DNA from 3 places in the Bradyrhizobium sp. Leo78 genome. Region 2 is predicted to be linked to each of the others. Evidence: predicted binding sites of a transcription regulator. Region 2 holds the regulator's gene; each other region holds the start of a gene.
The links. The regulator PhoB, encoded in region 2, activates phosphate uptake and scavenging genes when phosphate is short. The targets are predictions, from matches to a motif close to TGTCATNNANCTGTCAT.
Positions count from the first base shown of each region.

Region 1: the regulator PhoB is predicted to act here: its motif matches at 1,366-1,382, upstream of ppk2 (polyphosphate kinase 2).
Region 3: the regulator PhoB is predicted to act here: its motif matches at 1,148-1,164, upstream of AC5ZG1_RS13380 (RNA degradosome polyphosphate kinase).

Region 1 covers NZ_JCAMOT010000001.1:119,977-122,242, forward strand. The annotation lists gene AC5ZG1_RS00530 (autotransporter outer membrane beta-barrel domain-containing protein) at 1-129, shown strand, start outside; gene ppk2 (polyphosphate kinase 2) at 383-1,303, opposite strand; gene AC5ZG1_RS00540 (fumarylacetoacetate hydrolase family protein) at 1,456-2,266, shown strand, end outside.
Region 2 covers NZ_JCAMOT010000010.1:209,351-211,616, forward strand. The annotation lists gene pstB (phosphate ABC transporter ATP-binding protein PstB) at 1-232, shown strand, start outside; gene phoU (phosphate signaling complex protein PhoU) at 244-960, shown strand; gene phoB (phosphate regulon transcriptional regulator PhoB) at 1,077-1,784, shown strand; gene AC5ZG1_RS16005 (GcrA family cell cycle regulator) at 1,905-2,266, opposite strand, start outside.
Region 3 covers NZ_JCAMOT010000008.1:209,249-211,514, forward strand. The annotation lists gene AC5ZG1_RS13370 (CDP-alcohol phosphatidyltransferase family protein) at 1-345, shown strand, start outside; gene AC5ZG1_RS13375 (P-loop NTPase family protein) at 432-1,118, shown strand; gene AC5ZG1_RS13380 (RNA degradosome polyphosphate kinase) at 1,238-2,266, shown strand, end outside.

The DNA of each region.
Region 1 (2,266 bases), on a different contig from region 2:
GCGCTCACCACGGCGTCGCTGGAGATGAAGTGGCTGAACGGCTGGTCCGCGGCCGGCACCTTCGAAGGCGAATTCTCCGGCATCAGCCAATCCTATGCCGGCAAGGGCGTCGTGCGCTTTTCCTGGTAGCCGTCTACTTGCCTCGCCCCGCTTGCGGGGAGAGGCCGGATCGCATCGACAGATGCGGTCCGGGTGAGGGGCTGTCTCCGCGGATTGGTCTCTTACCGTCTGCGCGGAGGCACCCTCACCCCAACCCTCTCCCCGTAAGAACGGGGAGAGGGAGAAGAGTCGTAGGGTGGGCAAAGCGCAGCGTGCCCACCATCCACGATCGGTGCAAGAAAGGTGGGCACGCTGCGCTTTGCCCACCCTACGACGCCTTCCGTCAGAACGCCGCCGGGACGTACATCTCCGGCGGGACCGGACCGCGATGATAGTCAGGATTGCGGACGCGTGGCGGCAGCACGACCGGGATGTGCTGCACCGATTGATACGGAATCTGGCTGAGCAGATGCGAGATGCAGTTCAGCCGGGCGCGCTTCTTGTCGACGGCATCGACGATCCACCAGGGCGAGTCGGGCAGGTGGGTGTGCTCCAGCATCGTCTCCTTGGCCTTGGTGTACTGCTCCCACCGCGACCGTGCCTCGACGTCCATCGGGCTCAGCTTCCACTGCTTTAGCGGATCCTGGATCCGCATCGTGAAGCGGAATTGCTGCTCGTCATCGGTGATCGAGAACCAGTATTTGATCAGGATGGTGCCGGAGCGGATCAGCATGCGCTCGAACTCCGGCACCGACTTGAAGAATTCCTGGTATTGCTCGTCGGTGCAGAAGCCCATCACGCGCTCCACGCCGGCGCGGTTGTACCAGCTCCGGTCGAACAGCACGATCTCGCCGCCGGCCGGAAGATGCGCGACATAGCGCTGGAAGTACCATTGGGTCCGCTCCCGCTCGCTCGGCGCCGGCAGCGCCGCGACGCGGCAGATGCGCGGGTTGAGGCGCTGGGTGATGCGCTTGATCACGCCGCCCTTGCCGGCGGAGTCACGTCCTTCGAATAGGATCACGACCTTCTTCTTCTCGTGCTGCACCCAGTCCTGCAGCTTCACGAGCTCGCCCTGCAGCCGTAGCAATTCCCGGAAATAGAGCTTGCGATCGAGCACAGGCAGGCCGGCCCGCGCGACGTCGTCGAGATCGTCCAGCCGCGTATCGTCGAGTTCGAGCTCGAGTTCCTCGTCAAGATTGTCGGCGATTTCCTGGTTGATGCGCTCGCGCAGGGCGGCTTCGTCGATCGGAGTGGATGTGGTCATGGAGTGCTATCTCTCGGCTGCTCACAGTCGGGATGTGGAGTGCCGGAATTGACGCTGCTTCTGTGACATCGGGATGACGAGCATCTCTACACTGGCGTCGCAGGCGTGCTAAGAAGCGCCGCTAACAACGAAAAGGGATGGGAGATAGCCCGATGATCACGCTGACTGCCAAAGACATCCTGCCGGAGGACGGCACCAACGGCACGCTGGTCGGGCGCGTCTGGTTGCCGCGGCGCGACGGACCGGCCGTGGTCGCCGTGCGCAGCGACGGTGTGTTCGATGTGACCGCGCGCTTTCCGACTGTCAGCGCATTGTGCGAGGAGAGCGATCCGGCCGCTGCGCTGCGCGCCGTCAAGGGCGAGCCTGTCGGCGACCTCGACAGCATCGTGGCCAACACGCCGCCGGACCGCCGCGATCGGCAAAAGCCGTGGCTGCTCGCGCCGCTCGATCTGCAAGTGTTGAAGGCCGCGGGCGTCACCTTCGCCATTTCGATGCTGGAGCGCGTGATCGAGGAGCGGGCGCGCGGCAATCCCGCTTCCGCCGAGGCCATCCGCAAGGAGGTGGTGCGGCTGGTCGGCGACGATCTCTCCAAGCTCAAGCCCGGATCGGAGGAGGCGATGCGGCTGAAGCAGGTGCTGATCGAGCAGCAGGCCTGGAGCCAGTATCTGGAAGTCGGCATCGGCCCCGATGCGGAGGTGTTCACCAAGGCGCCGGTGTTGTCCTCGGTCGGCACCGGCATGGATGCCGGCCTGCATCCGAAATCGACCTGGAACAATCCGGAGCCGGAGGTTGTGCTTATCGTCTCGAGCCGCGGCAACATCGTCGGCGCCACGCTCGGCAACGACGTCAACCTGCGCGACTTTGAGGGCCGCTCGGCGCTGCTATTGTCCAAGGCCAAGGACAACAATGCCTCCTGCGCGGTCGGCCCGCTGCTCCGCCTGTTCGATGCCAGCTTTTCGCTCG
Region 2 (2,266 bases):
CTCGGCGCTCGATCCGATCTCGACCGCCAAGGTCGAGGAGTTGATCCAGGAATTGTCGGAGGACTACACGATCGCGATCGTCACGCATAACATGCAGCAGGCGGCGCGCGTCTCCGACAAGACTGCGTTCATGTATCTGGGCGAACTGATCGAGTTCGACGACACCAGCAAGATCTTCACCTCGCCGAGCGATCGACGCACCCAGGACTACATCACCGGCCGGTTTGGTTGAGGAGGGACATCATGGCTTCTGAACATACCGCCAAGGCATTCGACAGCGATCTTCAGGAACTGACCCGTCTGGTCGCAGAGATGGGCGGGCTGGTCGAACGGATGATCACCGAATCCGTCGATGCGCTGATCCGCCGCGACGTCGCGCTCGGCAAGCGTGTCGTCGCTTCCGACATCGAGATCGACAGCCTGCAGCGCGTGATCGAGGAGCGCGCCGTGCTGACGATCGCCCGCCGCCAGCCGATGGCTGTCGACTTGCGCGAGATCGTCGGCGCGATGCGGGTGGCGACCGACCTCGAGCGGATCGGCGACCTCGCCAAGAACATGGGCAAGCGCGTCGCCGCGCTGGAGAACGACTTCCAGCCGCTGAAGTTGATCCGCGGCCTGGAGCACATGACCGACCTCGTGCTGTCGCAGGTCAAGTCCGTGCTCGACGCCTATGCCGCGCACGATCTGCCGGCGGCGATGAACGTCTGGAAGAGCGACGAGGAGGTGGACGCGATCTGCACCTCGCTGTTCCGCGAGCTCCTCACCTACATGATGGAAGATCCGCGCAACATCTCGTTCTGCATCCACCTGATGTTCTGCGCCAAGAATATCGAGCGGATCGGCGACCACGCCACCAACATCGCGGAAACGGTCTTCTACATGATCGAGGGTCAGCAGATCACCGACAAGCGGCCGAAGGGGGATATGACGACGTTCGCCACGACCGTTCCGGGCAACTAGAGCAACATCCGGAAAGTCGACGCCGGCTTTCCGCCAAGATCCTGCTCAAACATCAAAGGAAGAGTGGGATGACGATTCAAGCAGAGAGTCATCCCGCTATAGGAGAAGCCAAGCCGATGAGCGCACGCATTCTGGTGGTCGAAGACGAAGAAGCGCTGACGACGCTGTTGCGCTACAATCTCGATGCAGAAGGCTATGATGTCGAAACGGTCGCCCGTGGAGACGATGCGGACACAAGGCTCAAGGAACGTATTCCCGACCTTGTCGTGCTCGACTGGATGCTGCCGGGACTCTCCGGCATCGAGCTGTGCCGCCGTCTGCGGGCGCGGCCGGAGACCAAGCAGCTCCCGATCATCATGCTGACCGCGCGCGGCGAGGAAAGCGAGCGCGTGAGGGGGCTGGCGACCGGTGCCGACGACTACATCGTCAAGCCGTTCTCGGTGCCTGAACTGCTCGCGCGGGTGAAGGGCCTGTTGCGCCGGGCAAGCCCGGAGCGGCTCGCCACCGTGCTCACCTATGGCGACATCGAACTCGACCGCGAGAAGCGCCGCGTTGCGCGCTCGGGCCGCCCGATCGATCTCGGCCCGACCGAATATCGCCTGCTGGAGTTCTTCCTGGAGCATCCCGGCCGCGTGTTCAGCCGCGAGCAGCTGCTCGACAGCGTTTGGGGCCGCGACATCTATATCGACGAGCGCACCGTCGACGTTCACATCGGCCGCCTGCGCAAATTGCTCAATCCCGGCCGCGAGCAGGACCCGATCCGCACCGTCCGCGGCGCGGGCTACGCGCTCGATGATCGCTTCGCGAAGGCCGAGCAGTCGTAAACCGGCGACCTCAATCCGTAGCCCGGGTGCAGCAAAGCGTAACCCGGGGAAATTTGGACCTGCCGATACAGCGTTCCCGGGTTGCGCTGCGCTCCACCCGAGCTACGATCCGTCGTCGGCTTACTTGCCTTGTGACGGCTTGACCGTCGGACGGCGGCGGTCAGCCGCCGGCTGGTAGGCGATGCGGGAGTGGTGCGCGCAATAGGGCAGGCCGGGAAGCGCCTTGCCGCCGCAGAAGAAGAATTCCGGGCTCGAGGGATCGCCGACCGGCCAGTGGCAGGTGGCCTCGTTCAATTCGAGCAGCGACAGCCGCTGGCTCATCGGTACGACATTGTCGTAGGCGATAGGGTCCGCTTCCACCTCCACCTCGAAGGCGTGGGCGAGCGCGGTGTTGCCGCGGGAGACCGGACGTGCCACGCGCATCATCGGCTGTGCGGGACGCGCCTTGCGCTGCCGCGGCGCGGCTGCAGCAGGACTCTTGG
Region 3 (2,266 bases), on a different contig from region 2:
AAGGCGCTGCTGGTGTCGATCTATGTGGCGCTCGGGATCTGGGGCGCGGTGCCGCGCTGGCTCGTCATCCTCGTGGTCTCGCGCGACATCATGATCGTAGCGGCTGTGATTGTGTCCTGGCTGTTCGACAAGCCGGTCGAGATAAAACCGCTGATGGTCTCGAAACTTAACACGGGGGCTCAGGTTGCCTTCGCAGCCCTGGTGCTGGCCTCACTCGGTTTCGGTTTCCAGCCAAGGCCTTACGATCTGATCCTGATGGGATTTGTCACCATCTTTACTTTGGTTTCCGTCTCCCTCTATCTCGTGGAGTGGGTGCGGCACATGAGCACGATCGAAGCGCGTTAGAGCGTAAAGAGCGTTTTCGCGCGAAGTGGGCACCGGTTCGCGTAAAGAAAACGCGTCAAGAGAACGGAAGTCCCGGAGAGTTTTGCGTGGCAGGTAGCGTTCACCCTCGTCAGCTTGCGTTGGCGTTGCCACATGCGGAGAGCCTGACCCGCGACGACTTCCTGGAGGGAACGGCGAATGAGGCCGGCCTTGCTCTGATCGAGAGCTGGCCCGACTGGCCGAACCGCATCATGCTGCTGGTCGGCCCCGAAGGATCAGGGAAAAGCCACCTCGCCGCGATCTGGGCCGAGCGGGCCGGCGCGCGCTCGACCGCGGCGCACGCACTGTCGGCCGAGGCCGTGCCGGCGGACCTTGCGACGGGTGCACTCGTGGTCGAAGACCTGAACCCGCACGGCTTCGACGAGCGCGCGATGTTTCACTTGCTCAATCTTGCCCGCCAGGACGAAGCCTTCGTGCTGCTGACCGCTCGCATTCCGCCCTCCGCGTTCGAGATCGAATTGCGCGACCTCCGGTCACGGCTGCGCGCGGTACCGACCGTGTCATTGTTGCCGCCAGACGATCTCTTGTTTCGCGGCCTGATCGTCAAATACTGCACGGACCGACAGATGACCGTAGACGAATCACTGGTGAGCTATCTCGCCAGCCGGATCGAGCGTTCCTACGCCGCCGCCCGCCAGGCGGTGGAGCTGCTCGACAGCGAGGCGCTGCGGCTCGGCCGGCCGGTGACGCGGGCGCTGGCAGCGGAACTGTGGCGCAACGCCTGCTCCCTGTGACTTGACGGCGCGGGCTTCCGGAACGTCAATGTCATCGAAACGTCATCCACTTATCACAGGGTTTGCGTTGGATTTGCTTAAGTGGCTCTGGGCCTGAACTCGAATGGATCGAGAACTTCATGGAATCGGCACAACCTATTGAAGTACAAGAGAAAGAACAGGTTGCTGAAGGGCTGCCGGCGATCGCAACGAGCCCCGAACGCTTCATCAACCGCGAGCTTTCCTGGCTGCATTTCAATCGCCGCGTGCTGGAAGAGGCCGTCAATCCCGGCCACCCCGCGCTCGAGCGGGTGAGATTCCTGTCGATTTCAGCCAATAACCTCGACGAGTTCTTCATGGTCCGCGTCGCCGGTATCAAGGCGCAGGTCCGTGAAGGCATTCCCGAGCGCAGCCCCGACGGGCTGACGCCATCCGAACAGCTCGTCCTGATCAACCAGACCGTCTCCAAGCTCGCCTCCGACCAGCAGGCGATCTGGAGCGACCTGCGCACGATGCTCTCGGAAGTCGGCATCCAGCTCGTCGACGGGCGAGACGCCACCAAGACGGAGCGGGCCTGGATCGAGGATCATTTCCTCCACAGCATCTTCCCGCTGCTGACACCGCTCGCGATCGATCCGGCACATCCCTTCCCGTTCATTCCCAACCTCGGCTTCACGGTGGCGCTGCAATTGTCCCGGATCTCCGACGGCAAGGCGATGAACGCGCTGATCCGCATGCCCGGCAAGATTGACCGCTTCATCCGCATCCCCAGTGAGGGCCGGCTGCGCCTGATCACATTGGAGCAGGCCACCGGCCTCTTCATCGGACGTCTGTTCCCGGGCTACACGGTCATGGGCCAGGGCGCCTTCCGCGTCATCCGCGACTCCGAAATCGAAATCGAGGAAGAAGCCGAAGACCTCGTCCGCACGTTCGAGACCGCGTTGAAGCGACGCCGGCGCGGATCGGTGATCCGGCTGGAGATCGAGGCCAAGATGCCGGAGGAGCTGCGCCTGTTCGTGCAGCACGCACTCAACGCCGCCGACGACGAGGTTTTCCTGGTCGACGGCGTGCTGGCCATGAACGAGCTGTCGCAACTCACCCGGCTCGACCGGCCCGATCTCGAATTCACCCCCTATGTGCCGCGCCATCCGGAACGGGTGCGCGACCAT